4 regions of the Lysinibacillus sp. NPDC048646 genome follow, and region 3 is predicted to be linked to each of the others. Evidence: riboswitches for the same ligand, from Rfam matches in the RefSeq annotation. Region 3 holds a riboswitch; each other region holds the start of a gene.

Region 1 (4,483 bases), on a different contig from region 3:
TATAAAATATTGTCTAATTGCTCTAAAAAAAACTGGTGATCATATGCCACTGGCTGCCATAATGAACTAGAGCCAATATCTTGGATCGTACCATCCACTTTTAAATACGCGATCCGTTTATTATAATCTTCTCCTTCAATCACCGTTTCAAATACTTCCAAGTTATTTCCAGCCATCAGACTGTCAAAACTACCAAAAAAGTCTGATTTAAATATTGCAAATACGGTGTTAATACCTAGTGAAACTACTAATAATACACCTGCAATAATTAAGGCTACCCACCTTTTAACATTCATGTCTTTCCGCCTCCTCAAGACGTTATACGTCCCAATGTCTAAAATGTTTCACTTTTTTGCAATATTATGCAAAAGTTTTATCTTATACAGTTTCCCATAAAAAATGTCCTTTACACATAAAAAAAATCAAAGTTCATAAATTTGGCATGAACTTTGATTTTCGACATTATTTCCTAGGAAATTATTTTTGAGTAAACTGGACCTTTTCTTGTTGACGTAGTTCGACACGACGAATTTTACCCGAAGCCGTTTTTGGTAGCTCCTCTACAAATTCAATCGCACGTGGATATTTGTAAGGTGCTGTTAACGTTTTTACATGGTCTTGAAGTTCTTGAACAAGTGATTCAATGCCTAGTTTTCCATCATGTAAAACCACAAATGCCTTTACAATATTCCCTCTTACTTCGTCTGGACTCGCTACCACTGCAACTTCTTTCACCGCTGGATGCTTCATTAACGCATCTTCAACCTCGAATGGTCCAATCGTGTAACCTGAGGAAATAATCACATCATCACCGCGCCCCTCAAACCAAAAATAACCATCTTTATCTTTATATGCACGGTCACCAGTGATATACCAATCACCTCGAAATTGTAAACTTGTGCGTTCCGGATCTTTAAAATACTTTTTAAATAAGGCCGGTGTTTTACGATGAACCGCTATATCACCAACGACACCTTCGGAAACTAGCGTACCAAAATCGTCAATAATTTCTACGGTATTTCCTGGTGTTGGTTTCCCCATGGAGCCAACACGCGCCTCCATACCTACCATTGTTCCGACAAGTAATGTATTTTCCGTTTGTCCATAGCCATCACGTACCTGTAGTGTAAAGTTTTGTAAGAATATTTTCATAACCTCACTATTCAGCGGTTCGCCTGCTGATACAGCTTGGCGGATTTCACTCAAATTATAGTCATGTAAATTTTCAAGTGCTGCCATAAAACGATACTCAGTTGGCGTACAGCACAGCACGTTGATTTTAAATTTTTCAAGTAATGTTAAGTAAGTAGCTGCATTAAATTTTCCCTTGTATACAAAAGCTGTCGCGCCGCTTCCTAAGGTCGCAAGGAATGGACTCCATATCCATTTTTGCCACCCTGGTGCTGCAGTAGCCCATACGATATCATTTTCCTGAACACCTAACCAATTTGGTGCAGTTGTCCGTAAATGTGCGTAACCCCAGCTATGTGTATGAACAGCAGCCTTCGGATTACCTGTTGTCCCACTTGTATAAGCAAGAAATGCGATATCAGTACTCTTCGTTGGCGTAGAACTTGTATACGTGGTTGGTTGATTTTTCATTTGTTCTAACAGTGGTTGCCATGGTTCATGTGCATGACCGATGACAAACTGCTGTACACCTTCCAAATTTTCAACCTCATCAAATTGCTCAATATAAGGCTCATAGGCAATAACTGCCTTTGCATCAGCATGTGTGATTCGATAGTCGATATCTTTTGCACGTAACATCTCAGAGCTTGGAATAATCGTTAAGCCCGCCTTTAATGCTGCAATATAAACAATGTATGCCTCAACTGATCTCGGCACCATCACTAAAAGCACATCTCCTTTGACTAATCCTTTAGCTGTTAATATATGTGCTGCCTGATTTGCCTTTTCAAGTAAACTTGCATATGTAATGTATTGAATTTCTTCGTTTTCGTTATAAACAATTAAAGCATTTTTAGTTGGATGCTGTGCATACTTTTCAATTTCCTGTGCAATGTTATACCACTCTGGTGCGAGTAAATCTTGTCTTTTCATGGCATATGCCCCCTTTGCTATGCTCATTATAAAACTCATTTTTCATGATTTTCAATGGAAGAACCCTTATTTTTGAAAAGTCATGACAACTATCATACTTCTCTATATGGCATCAGTCACTGCTTTTACTAAAATGAGAAATCTCTATTGAACACAAAGAAAAAGTATGATACATTTTGGTCAACTAAAATCATGATTGCAGGGGGACTCATCCTGAGTTGAGAAGGTAAAACCTGACCCTTTGAACCTGTTAGTTAATACTGACGTAGGGAGCAATACATCTTGTTATTGATGAAAAGCTCTTTTTACGTGTATTCTCTTCACGAAAAAGAGCTTTTTTTGCATGCTTACGTCCATCCAAAAAAGGAGGGCTTAAAATGATTTTCCAAACTATCCGTAAACAACAGCCACTTATTCACTGTATAACAAACTATGTAGTGGCAAATTTTCAAGCAAATGGCTTATTGGCAATTGGCGCTTCTCCTGTAATGGCCGATGAAGTCGATGAAGTCGAAGAAATGGTCAGAATCGCTTCCGCTCTATTATTAAATACTGGTACGATTAATGAACGTACAAAGGAATCTATGTTACGAGCAGGGAAAATGGCCAATACACTTGGCATTCCGATAATTTTAGATCCTGTTGGTGCAGGAGCAACTACTTTTCGAAAAAATACGGTTCACCAGCTATTAACACATGTAAAATTCGCTGTTATTCGTTGCAATATTGGTGAACTTGCTGCTATTGCCAATGTGAGTTGGCAACAAAAAGGCATCGACAGTGGTAACGGCTCGATTTGTATTGAGGATGAAGCAAAGAAAATTGCCCAACGCTTTGACTGTATCGTTATTGTGACCGGTGAAAAAGATTTTATAACCGATGGTGAACAGATGCATTGGGTTGTTGGTGGGCATCATCAGATGACCGAAGTCACAGGGACAGGCTGCCTATTAAGTGCAATTTGTGCCGCAGCATATGTTGCACAAATCGAGCCATTTAAACAATTAGTAAACACTTTATTAGCTTATAAAAAACTAGCTGAATTTGCTGCTTCCTCTACGCAAAATATTGGTGATTTTCAAATAGCTGTCTTAAATGAGTTACATCGCCTTTCGAAGGACGGTGAAAAATAATGCATATCGTGACTACAATTGCGGGCTCAGATAGTGGTGGTGGTGCAGGTATTCAAGCAGATTTAAAAACATTTCAAGAATTAAAGGTATTTGGCACTTCCGTTATTACAGCATTAACTGCACAAAATACACTAGGTGTGTCAGAGGTTTTACCGATTGATACCAAATTTATTGAAAAACAATTTCAGGCACTATTAGAGGATTTTTCGATTAGTGCGCTCAAAACAGGCATGCTTTTTTCCTCTGAAATTATTCAGACAATCGCCAATATCATGGCTGATTTTGATATACCACTTATCATTGATCCAGTAATGATTGCTAAAGGGGGCGAAAGTTTATTGCAACAACAAGCAATTGAGACAATGCGATGTTATTTATTGCCGTTAGCAGCAGTCATTACGCCAAATATCCCTGAAGCAGAAGTGTTAACAGGAAAAAAAATAGATGATATTGCATCCATAAAGCAGGCTGCTCAAACACTTTTACAACTAGGTACACGTTGTGTGGTCATTAAAGGTGGGCATTTAACTGACGAAAATTTTGCGACTGACTATGTATTTTTTAAAGATGGTCGTGCTTTTTCCATGCAAACTACACGTATAGCAACAAAAAACACTCATGGTACAGGTTGCACATTTTCTGCTGCATTAGCAGCTTTTATAGGGCGAGAATTACCTATAGATTCAGCTATAGTAGAAGCAAAAAAGTTTATTCAGTTAGCAATTACACATGATCTATCTATTGGCAATGGGCACGGTCCGACGAATCATTTCGCCTACCAAAAATACAAAGATTCTTGCGAGGTGACCATTCATGAATTGTCATGATTTAAGGCTTTATTTTATTATGGGTTCGACAAACGTTAAAAATCGCTCTCCCTTAGAAGTGCTTGAAGAAGCACTGCAATCTGGCATTACTATGTTTCAATTTCGTGAAAAGGGTCCAGATGCATTGACTGGCCAAGCTTATGAAAATTTTGCTCGAAGTTGTCAAAAGCTTTGCAAACAGTATCATATTCCGTTTATCGTCAATGATGATCTAGAGCTTGCCTTAAAACTTGATGCGCATGGCATCCATATTGGGCAAGATGATTTCCCTGTTGCTGTTATTCGAGAAAAAATCGGAAATATGTTACTTGGTGTTTCTGTTCATACAAAAGATGAATTGCAAATTGCCTTACAGCACGAAGCTGATTATGTAGGCATCGGTCCTATTTTTGCAACCACTTCAAAAAGAGATGCCAAACAACCGAGTGGTACTGAATTTTTACAGCAAGCCTGTACTGA
Region 2 (4,483 bases), on a different contig from region 3:
TTTGTGACAGTCCTATACTTATTTGTCTTTTCCCTATACAATTTAACACGAAGGGAGAGGAAACTATGCCTCAATTTATTTTGATGACAATATCTTATATTGTCGCGCTCATCCTAACCTTTTCATCCTATTTCATAAAAATAAATGGTCAATCTTCGTTAGAAATCTCTAATCGTTTTCCCGTTATGTTTGCACCTTTTAATGTTAGTTATGTAATTTGGATTGTGGTTTACTTTTTACTTGGCTATTGGTTAGTTATGAATTTCAAAAAGACAACGATTAAACAGACTGTTCTCTTTAGTAGCGTCTGTATATTGCAGGCGTTTGCCATAATGTTTTGGCATCAGGAATTATTTGTCGTGTCACTTTGCAGTACGTTTATATTAGTAATATATTTATTTTTACTGTACAAAACGTACCCACTTAGTAATAATGCGTTAACAGGTCGAATGCCGTTTTCTATCTATTTCGCATGGGCGACTTTTACCTTGATGACAAATGCAAGTTTTACATTAACATCGTATGAATGGAACGGCTTCGGTCTTAGCAATCCACTTTGGGCAGTTATTTTACTGACTATTGGCGTTGCCATAGCACTACATATTCGCTTTCATCACTTCGATATTGTGTATCCGAGTGTTTTTATCTGGGCCTATATAGGTATTGCGTTACATAATGGCTTTGATGAATTACTCGTGACAACAGCTGCCTTGTTTTTATGCGGGGTGCTCCTGGTTGGTATACAATTCATTAAAAAAAATCCCGCCTACCAAAAATAACTTGGTAAGCAGGATTTTTTTCTATCAATAGCTTCTAAAATAAATTACTCTTCATCTAACGATGTCAAAATGATTGGTTTGTCTTTTGTTACAATAATCGAATGTTCGATTTGGGCAACTAATGATTTGTCTGGTGTAACAAATGTCCAACCATCACCAGCTTCAACGATATGCTCTGCTTTTGCTGAGATGAACGGCTCAACGGCTAACACCATCCCCTCTTTCATAATTGTGGAATCCCATGCATCGTAATAGTTTAAAATGTGATTTGGCTCATCATGCAAAGAACGGCCTAGTCCGTGACCCGTTAAGTTCATGATGACTGTTAAATCGTTGGCATATGCTTCACGTTCAACAGCTTTCCCAATTTGGTTTAATTTTGAGCCAGCTTTTACTTTTGTCATCGCACGATCAAAAGCACTTTTTGCTACGACGCAGAGTTTTTCTTTTTCTTCATAACCTTCTCCGACTACGAACGAAATACCTGTATCAGCAAAATAGCCATTTAGTGAACCTGACACATCAATATTAACAATATCGCCTTCTTGAATAACACGGCTCCCTGGTATACCATGCGCTACTTCTTCATTAACACTAATACAAGTGTAACCTGGGAAATCATATTCACCCTTTGGTCCTGAAATAGCTCCTGCTTCCGCAAACATGCGACCTGCAATTTCATCTAATTCAAGTGTTGTCACACCTGGTTTTGTAGCAGCCTTCATTGCTTCACGAATTTCAGCACAAATACGTCCGATCTTTTTAAAGGCTTCAATCTCTTCTTGCGTTTTTACAATCATTTTTAACGTCCCTTTCATCTAATATCTACACTCTAATATATCATAACAACCATACAATGATGAACAATACGCGCAAATTCTCTCAGAAAAGCCGCCTGCACCTTGTAGGAACAGACGGCGTAAACTTTAAGATTTTCTTTGCATTAATTGTGGAGCTGCTGTAAATAAAAGAACTCCTGCAACAGCTGTTAAAATTGTTGCTGGTAGCATATACGTTCCATTGTAAATAATGGAGTAAATCCAGGCGTTTTGATCGCCAGCATACTCTGCGAAGAACACAGCCCCTGCTATCGTATGTGCCATATAACGTAAGAAGCCTGCTAATACAGTTCCAATGACAATATAAATAGCCATTTTCTTTTTGTTTAAATTCGCTGCTGCCTCAAGTACAGGCTTACGCACAAACGCCACTAAACCAACTACCGTGAAGGCAACCCCATAATCCAATAAACCTTGAAGCCAGTGCACAATATACGCACCGAACATTGTTTGCATGACGCCAATCAGTAGTCCCGTTGTCAGCCCTGCAAAGAGACCCCAGCGAAATGCCATTAAAATAATCGGTATCATCACGAGACTAACTGAGCCACCTTGTGCCCATACTTTAAAAGAAACTTGATCGAGTACAAGACCCACTGCTGCAAAAATCGCAATCTCCACCAGCATTAATAGTCTTTTTCTGTCCATACTATTATTCTCTCCTTTGTTCCGATGTAGGATACAAGAGCAGGAATAGAAATCAGTTATACTGTTATGACTCATCTGACATCCATTTCACCTCATTCAGTACACTGAATGAAGATAAAAAAAACGATGCCAGGACAGAGCCTCACATCGTAAAAGTGTCGGTTTCTATCCACATCCCTACGCAAGCTTTAACTTACAGGTTCGAAGAGTATAGGCATTACGTGCCCAGTCTCAGCTGACATCATCAGCTCCCCTTGTGGTCGTTACATCTTAAATTTGCTTGAACATCCTCATTGTACGCAAACACTTTTATGATTACAACCATTTCCTCATTAATTTTTTTGAAACTTTTGAGATTTTCATGCGTAAATTTTAAATAAGGAGGGATTACTATGGAGAACCAAAAAATATTATCTGCCTTTAGTTATCTCAGCATATTTTTCGCACCTTTTATTGTGCCGTTAATTGTTTATTTCGTGTCAAAAGATGGGGAAGTGAAGCGCCATTCAATCCGCGCGCTTATATCACACTTAATTCCATTTCTTTTCGGTATCATTTTCTTTATCGTCTTCCTGTTTTCATCTATGTCATTGAATACGTTTGAACCTGACACAAATGGCAATACATTCATTATCATCTGGTTTGCTGCGTTTGCCCTATACTTACTCGTATCTCTTGGCATTGTCATATGGAACATCGTTCAAGCTGTACGCGTTATCCGTTAATATTTATGTTTCATCCTCGTGTTAAAGTGAACTTAATAGTTGGGGCTTCACTTTGTCCCAACTATTATTAGTTGAACCAATCGGGCACGTACGAGAGCTTGATTCACGCTTTAGATGGTCATCTTCTCTCTCGTTAGTGTGGGACAAACAGGTAGAAATAATCGTATAAGGGAGCTGATATTTCATGAAAGTATCTAAGGTCGTAAAAACTGCTGTCAAATTAGCGCCTATTGTGATTCCAATCGTCAAAAAAGTAGTTGCCGCAAAAAAAGGAACAACTCCTAATCCAACTACCCGTAGAAAATAAAGAGAAGGCGTAACCTTGCATGAAAGGAATACGCCTTCTCTCTATTTCACTTCAAAGCGTGTTTTGCTATGTCCACTCAAGGTTTTTTCAACATGTAAAACAGCAGGCATTGAAGCCTTTAGTTCTGCAACATGGGAAATAACGCCAATCATACGACCCGATTCTTGAAGATCAATAAGTGTGTCAATTGCTTTATTCAATGCTTCCTCATCAAGCGAGCCAAAACCTTCGTCAATAAACATTGTATCGATTCGAATATTTCCTTGAAAGCTTTGAATGACATCTGCCATACCAAGCGCAAGACTTAAAGAAGCGTTAAATTTCTCTCCACCCGATAATGTTTTGACATCACGAATTTGATCGGTATAGGCATCATATACATCAAGGCCAAGCCCACTTTGTTTAGCGTGCTTCTCTAATCGATCTGAGCGTCGTAGCTCAAATTGTCCATTAGATAAATGGTACAGACGAACATTTGCTGCGGCTGTAATTTTATCTAAATAGTTTATTTGAATATATCGCTCAAAAGATAGCTTTTTCACATTCTGCCCATTCAATAGTGAATGGAGCTCCTTGACACGCCCCGCTTCCTTCTCAAGCAATTGTAGTTCTTCAGCCGTGTCTTTTACTTTTACGATAAAGTCACCACAAGCCTGTGCAAAACCTTTTGTCCGTTGCCATGTATTAAATGCTTCCTCGTACGTCTCACGTAACTTTACGAGCGATTCTTCTAATAGAGCTAAGTCCTTCTTCTCTTTCCCTTTAAGTTGCTTAGCTCCTTCGGCAATTTGTATTTGTAACGTGTGTAGCTGCAAAGCAAAATCGCTACAAGCTTTACGCAAAGTTTCCACTTGCATCATGCTACGCTTTGCCGCATCATACGCCTGATAACTTTCAAAACCTGCCTCTTTCATACTTATCGAAAATTGCTCACGTTTTTCGTTTAGACTCACTTGAATCTCTTCATATGCTTTTTTTGCTAGTTCCTCAGCCATTACCGCATTACTTGCCGCTTCTTTTGCAGATTGTAAATTTTGCTGACTAGCCTGCCAAGCTGTTTGTAACGCTTTTTTTCGCGCCCCCATATCAGCAATAGCCTGCTTTAATGCCTGTAATGTTTGGAGGTTTTCAGGAATGTGCTTTTGTTGCTCTTCCACAATTGCCTGTTGTTTTGTTTCCTCCTTC
Region 3 (4,483 bases):
GCTTTCTGCGTTGATCTCTACAATTATCGGCACATTAGGTGCAATTGGCATTGTTACAGTTAAAGATGCAAAAATGCGTAATACATTACTTTCTTTAAATAATGTATTGATCGTCAGCCCAGATGTTATTATCGGTGCAAGCTTTTTAATATTATTCACATTGGTTGGCATTAAATTAGGCTTTGCTTCTGTGTTATTGGCACATGTAGCGTTTAGTGTACCTATCGTTGTACTGATGGTCCTGCCAAAATTGTTAGAGATGAATAAATCGTTAATGGATGCCGCATTAGATCTTGGCGCAACGAAAAAAGATATCATGATGCGTGTTATTTTACCGTATATTCAACCTGGTATTTTTGCAGGATTCTTCCTCGCTTTAACGTATTCACTTGACGACTTTGCGGTGACATTTTTCGTGACAGGTAACGGCTTCAGTACATTATCTGTTGAAATTTATTCGATGGCACGTGCTGGCATCTCCTTAACAGTAAACGCTATTTCAGGATTAGTGTTCTTCGTCACTGTTTTCGTCGTTATCGGCTATTATTTCATCACAAGCCGTGCTAGCAAAAGAACGGAGGGACAACAATGAAGCAATTAATTCAAGCTACTATCGCGATCCTTGTCGTTTCCGCCCTGTTAATGTATGCCGCTGATGTCATGAGTGCTGGTGGCGGGAAAAGTGGGAAAGATACATTAACCATTTTTAACTGGGGTGAATATATTGACCCTGATTTGTTGAAGCAATTTGAAAAAGAAACAGGCATCCATGTCATTTATGAAACTTTTGACTCGAATGAAGCCATGATGACAAAAATTCAGCAAGGTGGTACAGCTTACGATATTGCGGTACCTTCCGAATACATGATTGAAAAGATGAAAGAAGAAAATTTACTCATACCTTTAGATAAAACGAAAATCCCTAATATTAAAAATATCGACCCCTATTTTTTAGATTTACCCTTTGATGATGACAATAAATATTCTGTTCCATATTTCTGGGGAACAGTTGGTATTGTCTATAATCCAAGTCTTGTCGGCAATTTAGACTTTTCCTCTTGGGAAGATTTATGGGATTCTTCATTAAAACGTAAAGTCTTTTTAGTAGACGGTGCACGCGAGGTAATTGGTATGGGCTTAAACAGCCTCGGCTACTCTTTAAACTCTTTGGAAGATAGTGAACTCCGTCAGGCTACTGATAAGCTGATAACGCTTGCGCCAAATGTGAAAGCAATTATTGGCGATGAAATTACGCCACTCATGATTAATAATGAAGCGGCTGTTGCCCTTACTTGGTCTGGTCAAGCAGCGGATATGATGTACGAAAATGAAGAGTTAGACTTTGCTGTACCTGAAGAAGGCTCTAACTTATGGTTTGATAATATGGTTATCCCAAAAACTTCAAAAAATATTGATGGCGCCCATGCTTTTATTAACTTTATGTTGGATGCTGATGCCTCCGCTGCCAATGCCGATTATGTAGGGTATTCTACGCCTAATATTGCAGCGATGGATTTAATGGATGAAGAAGTGGTAACGGATGAACGCTACTACCCTTCCGAAGAACAACGTGACACGTTAGAAGTATATAAAAACCTAGGGCCTGATTATCTAGGCAAATACAATGAATTGTTTTTAGAATTCAAAATGAGTATTCGATAATTTGAAAACCGTTTGCTATAAGCGAACGGTTTTTTCAGTCATTAGGTTGATAGAATCTTACTAGCCTTTATGGTAGACTGTAGTATATTTGAATTGAAAAAGGGGGGCTAATGGATGACCCAGCAGAAGTCGAATAAGGCGGCTTTGTATATTTTAATGTTTAATATGTTTATCGCAATGGGGAGTATTGGTATTATTATTCCTGTTATGCCTGAGTATTTAAAAATATTTGGTGCTGCAGGACAAATTCTTGGCATGCTTATTGCAACGTTCGCCTTGGCACAGTTTGTATTTTCTCCAATTGCTGGGAATCTTTCTGACCAGTATGGGCGAAAAAATCTAATTATTTTTGGCCTCATCGTAACTGGACTTGCACAAATTTCGTTTGGGCTTTCAACGGATATTTGGATGCTCTTTCTCGCGCGTTTTTTTGGAGGTTTAGGTTCTGCCTTCATCGCACCTCCTATTATGGCTTTTGTAGCTGATGTTACAACCTATGAAGAACGAGGCAAGGGGATGGGTATGTTAGGGGCGGCTATGTCTCTTGGCTTTATGATTGGACCTGGTATAGGGGGCTTTTTATCGAAGGTTAGTCTGCACTTCCCATTCTATACGGCTGGTGCTGCAGCTATTATAGCAGCTATTCTCTCATTCTTTCTTTTACCTTCAACAAAACCAAGCACATCTCAAAAGGCGCAAAAACAAGATAATCTTGCGAAACAAATGGTACGTTCCGTCAAAATGCCTTACTTTGTAATGCTTATTATTATGCTTGTATTCTCGTTCGGAATCGCTAATTTCCAAACGACATTATCACTATTTGTTACGGAAAAATTCAATTACACTCCTGGAGATATTGCCATACTATTAGTGGTAGGCGGTGCTTTCGGTGTTGTTGTACAAATGTTCATTATTACACCTCTTTTTAATCGCTACGGTGAGATGAAGGTTGTGTTAGTCAATTTATTTATTGCATCCGTTTCAATCTATTTAATTTTATTTGCATCTGGCTTTGCACTTATTTTACTCGTAGCAACAATTTTCTCAACGGCAACAACTTTGATTCGACCAGCTGTCAACACGCTAATTTCTAAACTTGCTGATACTGAACAAGGCTTTGCCGCTGGTCTTAATAATGCATATATGAGTCTTGGTAATATGATTGGCCCTGCACTAGCAGGTGTATTATTCGATTGGAATATGAATAGCCCTTATATTTTTGGGGCAATTATTTTATTGGCTTGCTTCTTCCTTGCCCTTATCTGGACATTGAAAAAAGCACCACATCTTATGCAACCTGATTTGAAATAGTCTGAATAGTTATTGACTATTTTTAGTAGCATGGTACATTATTAGGTAAAAAGCGCTTTCGCGAAGTGACGAAGCGCATGTGATTGAATGACTAGATGATGAAAGTATTTATACTTTAAAAAATTAAATCGTTTCCAAACCACTAGGGGCGTCTTTCTAAGACTGAGATGTGTATGTATACATGAACCCTTTGAACCTGATCTAGTTCACACTAGCGTAGGGAAGTGACGACACTTGCTTTTTTAATATGTAAATGCAAGGCCGCTTCCTTATGTTGTGAGGAAGCGGTTTTTTGATTATTTTCGATTGAGAGTGCTAGCAGTTATATTCTGTGGTCTATCAGCTATACTCTGCAGTCTATCAGCGATTTCTCTTACCCTATCAGCGATATTCTACAGTCTATCAGCGATTTCTCTTGCCCTATCAGCGATGTTCTGTAATCTATCAGCGATTTCTCTTGCCCTATCAGCGATGTTCTATAAAAGGAGTGAAAAATATGTCGGTTCGAAAATTAACAATCATGGCTTTATTAGTCTCAATTGCTGTAGCAGGCTCTGCCTTTGTCTCGATTCCAACAGGGATTGCGCGAGCCTATCCTGTACAACATGCCATTAATGTCATCGGCGCCATTTTACTAGGTCCAGTACCTACCATCATGGTTGCCCTTGTCACAGCTATTATTCGTATTCTTACAGGAACAGGATCTCTTTTAGCTATTCCAGGTAGTGTCATCGGCGCATTGTGCGCAGCGCTTTTCTATAAATACAGTGGTAAGATTTGGTTAGCAGCTGTTGGTGAAATGCTTGGGACAGGTATCCTTGCATCTCTCGTAGCAGTTCCCTACGCACATTTTTTAATGGGTACATCTGTTGCGGCATTATTTTTCATGCCTGCTTTTTTAACATCAAGTGTTATTGGGGCAATCTTAGGAATTGTCGTTGCCAGCAGTCTACGCAAAACCGTACTTGTCAAAAGTTTTAACATGACACTTTATTAGCTGACTGTACTTGTCTATTGTTTAAACACAAAAACGCAGGGCAAAATGATTTTAAATTTTGCCCTGCGTTTTAAATTTAGCGTATTAAATCGTTAATGTCGTTTCTTCATGCCTTTTAACAGCTGCGCTACGTTTGTATCTTCTACTTGCTCTAGTGTATCCTCTACCATTTTCTCTTGTTGTTTGACTTTTGTTAAGAAACTCCATCCAAAACGACGGATTGTAATATCGATGAAGAATAGTAACATCCCTGCTAAAAGAAGCCAGGTTGCAATATTTTGGCGCTCTGCTCCTTTTTGTGTGAAATCGCGGAAGACTTCCTGCGGTTCCTCTAACACATTGCCACCAGTTTGCTTTGTAAGTTCTTCCACTAGTTTTTCATTTACAGGTCTTAATTCATATTCGGCACTATACGGAACACTTAGACCTGCCTGGTAAATCGCCTGTTCTTCATCGGCAATGCGGAAGAAGATAAGACCTGGTTCTGCTTGTACCGTTGCACGAACTTGCGAG
Region 4 (4,483 bases), on a different contig from region 3:
GTTATGCTACAGATATTCCACCACACGCTCTTGACGAGGTCCTCGATGCGGTTTTAATGCGTTTAGATCACCCAAAATCAACTGTTGATGAGCTCATGACGGTCATAAATGGGCCCGATTTCCCAACTGGTGGGATCATACAAGGTGTAGATGGTATAAAAAAAGCTTATGAAACCGGGCGTGGCAAAATTATCGTACGTGCTCTGGCAGTCATTGAACCTTTAAAAGGGGGTAAAGAGCAAATCGTTATTACCGAATTGCCATATGATGTCAATAAAGCGAACCTTGTGAAGAAAATAGATGAACAACGTGTCGATAAACGTCTCGAAGGGATTGCAGAAATACGTGACGAATCTGATCGTACGGGCTTACGAGTTGTCATCGAATTAAAAAAAGATATTCCAGGACAAGGTATTTTACATTACTTATTTAAAACAACTGATTTGCAAGTAGCTTATAATTTTAATATGATTGCCATTCATAATCGACGTCCGACAATGATGACATTACCTTTGTTGCTTGATGCTTATATTGCGCATCAAAAGGAAGTTGTGACAAATCGATCTATCTATGATTTACAAAAAGCGAAGGAGCGTTCTCACATTGTGGAAGGGCTTATTAAAGCGCTATCAATTTTAGATGAAGTAATTGCGACAATTCGATCATCTAATGATAAACGCGACGCTAAAACAAATTTACAAGTGAAGTTTGACTTTACTGAAGTGCAATCAGAGGCAATAGTAAGCTTACAATTATACCGTTTAACCAATACAGATATAACAGAACTTCGCCATGAACAGGATGAATTAAATACACTGATTGCCAAGCTTGAAGGTATTCTTAATAGTGAAGCAAAGCTAGTGCGTGTCATAAAACAGGAATTACTCGATATTAAAAAGCGCTTTACAGAACCACGTCGTTCAAAAATAGAACGTGACATTGAAGAAATTAAAATCACATTAGACGTCCTTGTACCAAGTGAAGAAGTAGTGGTGACAGTAACAAAAGATGGCTATATTAAGCGTACATCAACACGTTCTCATGCGGCCTCCAATGGTCAAGATTTCGCCATGAAGGATTCCGATTATTTACTGTATGAGGGAAATTTAAATACGCAGCATCATGTGTTACTTTTCACAAATCGTGGCAACTATATTTATCAACCGGTGCATGAATTACCCGATATTCGTTGGAAAGACCTTGGTCAGCATATTTCAAGTATTGTGCCGACTAATGAAGATGAATCCATTATTGCGGTCTATGGCTTCGAAACATTTGAACAGCCTAATACCTATATTTTAACAGCGACTAAAGATGGTCAAATTAAGCGATCACCGTTAACAGATTATGCGGTAACTCGTTATTCTAAGCCAATTAAAACGATGAATGTGAAGTCTGGCGATGAAATGATTTTTGCGGATATTGTTACAGACGACGCGGAATTATTATTAATAACAGATACAGCCTATGCGATCCGCTTCCCAATTGAAGAATTGCCTGTTACTGGTGTGAAAACTGGAGGGGTAAAAGGAATAACGCTTAAAGAAGGCGAAGTATTAGTTGGTGTAACAATCTTACAGCCAAGTGACACAGAATATGTTGTGATTGTGACACAGCGTGGGGCAGCGAAGAAAATGAATGTCGCTGAGGTAGAAATGGCAAGCCGTGCAAAACGAGGTCTAAAAGTATTAACAGAGTTAAAAGCACATCCTCATCGTATCGTCTCAGTTATTCGAGCGACTGATGATGAAAAAATTGTTGTGGAAACTGTAAAGGGTGTTCAAGAAGTGATTGATGTGAAAGGGTTAACCCGTTCTGATCGTCATTCGAACGGCTCCTTTAAAGTGGATATAGCTACTGACGGTGCGATTGCACATGTTTTAAAGGCTAAAAATGAAAAATAATACGAGATAAACAATGTGGCCCATGTTCTTACCGAGAACTGGGCTTTTTTTGATTTCATTGTTATCTATTCGCTACGTATGTAAATAGAGCCTTGTCATTTTCATAGAGATATGGGTATAATAGTCCTCGAAAAGTTCATATGTTAAGAATGTAGGGGGGCTGGTAGTTGCCAGCTGAGATTGTGTCCGTTAAGACGCTGACCCTTTGAACCTGATTTGGCTCGTACCAGCGTAGGGAACATCTATTCAAAAAGAGTACGTTATTTTTTGATACCGATTTCAAACGTCTGGGATGACTCCTGGGCGTTTTTTTATGTCTTGGTAATGTAGCACACCTCTGAGTTGACTCATTACCACGGATGAACGTGTTGGTACACGCACTTACTTTCTTTCGAAATGCATAGCTCTTTTCAAGTGAAAACGAGCGATACCTTTTTCGGATGGTTAAAACATTCAAACATGAACACTTTCATATTACTTACTGGGAGGATTCAGCATGAAGAAATGGTTATTCATCCTTGTTGCAGCGCTTTTAACATTAGTCGGCTGTAGCGACAAAGAGGACAAAAAAGAGTCGAATTCATTAAAAAAAGTATCAGTCGTACTGGACTGGACACCCAATACAAATCACACAGGGCTTTATGCGGCGAATAAGCTTGGCTATTTTGAGGAACAGGGTTTAGATGTAGACATTCTATTACCTGGCGATGCAGGAGCCGATCAGCTTGTGGCATCTGGTAAGGCTGAGTTTGGTGTCAGCTACCAAGAGTCAATTACACAGGCACGTGTGCAGGATGTACCGTTAGTATCTATTGCAGCCGTTATTCAGCATAATACATCTGGTTTTGCGTCTCTTGCAGCAAATGGTATAACATCACCGAAGGATTTTGAAGGAAAAACATATGGCGGTTGGGGTGCTCCACTTGAACAGGCTGTACTGCAATCATTAATGCAAACAGAGAATGCAGATGTCAATCAGTTGGATATTGTGAATGCCGGTGATTTAGATTTCTTCACAATGATGCAGAAAGATATTGATTTTGCATGGATATACTATGCATGGACAGGTATCGAAGCTGAATTACGTGGGGAAAAACTAAACATGATGTATTTAACAGACTATAGTGAACAGCTTGACTACTATACACCCGTACTTGCAACAAATGAAAAAATGATTTCAGAGAATCCTGATACTGTTAAAGCATTTGTTGCGGCAGTTGCAAAGGGCTATGAATATGCCATCAATCAACCGAAAGAAGCGGCTGACATTCTACTAGAAGCGGCACCTGATTTAGATAAAGAACTTGTACATAAAAGTCAGGAATGGCTAGCTGACAAGTATCAGGATGATGCCACACAATGGGGCGAACAAAAATTAGCAGTATGGAAAAATTACGCTGATTGGATGACCAGTAATAAAGTTTTAGAAGGTGAATTCAATCCAGAAAAGGCATTTACCAACGATTTTTTACCTGCTAAGGAGGCAAAGTAAATGGCAAATTCATTAATAAGTGTTCAAATCATACCGAAAACTGAAAAATATGAGGACGTTATTCCTTTTGTTGACGCGGCTATTGCTGTGATTGATGCTTCTGGAGTGAAATATGAGGTACATCCACTGGAAACGACAATGGAAGGCGAGCTATCTAGTTTGCTACAAATTATAGAAGACATGAATAAAAAGATGATTGCGCTTGGTGCTATAAACGTCATAACCCAAGTGAAAATTTTATATCAACCAACAGGTATTACGATGGGGACGTTAACGGAGAAATATCGAGGATGAGACAGGTCATAAAGAAAGGGAGGACGATTATTTTTATCGTCTTCCTCTTATTCGTATGGGAACTAATTGTTCAATTCGCACAAATCCCCCAATGGCTATTACCAGCACCGAGTGCTATTGTAATAGAAGCTATTCAATCCTATAAAGCATTTTTACCACATGTCTTTGCCAGTGTACAGTTGGCACTTTTGGGTCTTGCTATTGGGATAATGTTTGGGTTAAGTGTTGCTGTATTGTTACATCGTTCGGCTATGATTCGAGAATTATTGTATCCGATTCTAATTGTGTCGCAAAACGTACCTGTGCTTGTACTAGCACCACTGTTAATTATCTGGTTTGGCTTTGGTTTATTACCTAAACTGATTATTATTTGTCTGGTTTGCTTCTTTCCCATTGTGATTGCAGCTATGGACGGTTTTCGTCAAACTTCATCTGAATTAAAACATTATTTTGAGATGGTCGGTGCAACGAAAGCGCAAACATTTTGGAAACTTGAATGGCCATATGCCTATCCTTCTATTTTTTCAGGTATAAAGATTGCAGCGACGTATAGTGTTATGGGTGCCGTGATTGCAGAGTGGTTAGGTGCTAAAAAGGGCATCGGCGTCTATATGACACTTGCACAATCCTCATTTCGGACGGACCGTGTTTTTGTGGCCATTTTTGCCATCATTTTATTAAGCTTATTGTTATTTAGTGTTATACGTATCATCGAAAAGCTTGTCGTAAAAGGGAGAGGACTACATGCTGAACATTCAAAACATTGATAAATCCTTTGGCTCGCTGCAAGTGA

What was found. A riboswitch is a leader RNA that binds a small molecule or an ion and turns the genes downstream of it on or off. The one in region 3 is predicted to bind thiamine pyrophosphate.
Region 1: another riboswitch for thiamine pyrophosphate. It lies ahead of thiM (hydroxyethylthiazole kinase); the one in region 3 lies ahead of thiW (energy coupling factor transporter S component ThiW).
Region 2: another riboswitch for thiamine pyrophosphate. It lies ahead of thiT (energy-coupled thiamine transporter ThiT); the one in region 3 lies ahead of thiW (energy coupling factor transporter S component ThiW).
Region 4: another riboswitch for thiamine pyrophosphate. It lies ahead of ACQKII_RS20290 (ABC transporter substrate-binding protein); the one in region 3 lies ahead of thiW (energy coupling factor transporter S component ThiW).

What each region holds. Positions count from the first base shown of each region.
Region 1 covers NZ_JBNNLZ010000009.1:32,754-37,236, forward strand. The annotation lists gene sppA (signal peptide peptidase SppA) at 1-296, opposite strand, end outside; gene mbcS (acyl-CoA synthetase MbcS) at 478-2,064, opposite strand; TPP riboswitch at 2,255-2,353, shown strand; gene thiM (hydroxyethylthiazole kinase) at 2,442-3,197, shown strand; gene thiD (bifunctional hydroxymethylpyrimidine kinase/phosphomethylpyrimidine kinase) at 3,197-4,024, shown strand; gene thiE (thiamine phosphate synthase) at 4,011-4,483, shown strand, end outside.
Region 2 covers NZ_JBNNLZ010000010.1:97,785-102,267, reverse strand. The annotation lists gene ACQKII_RS12865 (hypothetical protein) at 66-779, shown strand; gene map (type I methionyl aminopeptidase) at 824-1,579, opposite strand; gene thiT (energy-coupled thiamine transporter ThiT) at 1,706-2,266, opposite strand; TPP riboswitch at 2,424-2,531, opposite strand; gene ACQKII_RS12850 (DUF4870 domain-containing protein) at 2,659-2,991, shown strand; gene ACQKII_RS12845 (hypothetical protein) at 3,176-3,298, shown strand; gene ACQKII_RS12840 (AAA family ATPase) at 3,340-4,483, opposite strand, start outside.
Region 3 covers NZ_JBNNLZ010000001.1:254,479-258,961, forward strand. The annotation lists gene ACQKII_RS01235 (ABC transporter permease) at 1-592, shown strand, start outside; gene ACQKII_RS01240 (ABC transporter substrate-binding protein) at 589-1,662, shown strand; gene ACQKII_RS01245 (MFS transporter) at 1,777-2,973, shown strand; TPP riboswitch at 3,108-3,213, shown strand; gene thiW (energy coupling factor transporter S component ThiW) at 3,470-3,970, shown strand; gene ACQKII_RS01255 (VWA domain-containing protein) at 4,063-4,483, opposite strand, start outside.
Region 4 covers NZ_JBNNLZ010000025.1:47,088-51,570, forward strand. The annotation lists gene parC (DNA topoisomerase IV subunit A) at 1-1,904, shown strand, start outside; TPP riboswitch at 2,048-2,159, shown strand; gene ACQKII_RS20290 (ABC transporter substrate-binding protein) at 2,401-3,396, shown strand; gene ACQKII_RS20295 (thiamine-binding protein) at 3,397-3,690, shown strand; gene ACQKII_RS20300 (ABC transporter permease) at 3,687-4,457, shown strand; gene ACQKII_RS20305 (ABC transporter ATP-binding protein) at 4,435-4,483, shown strand, end outside.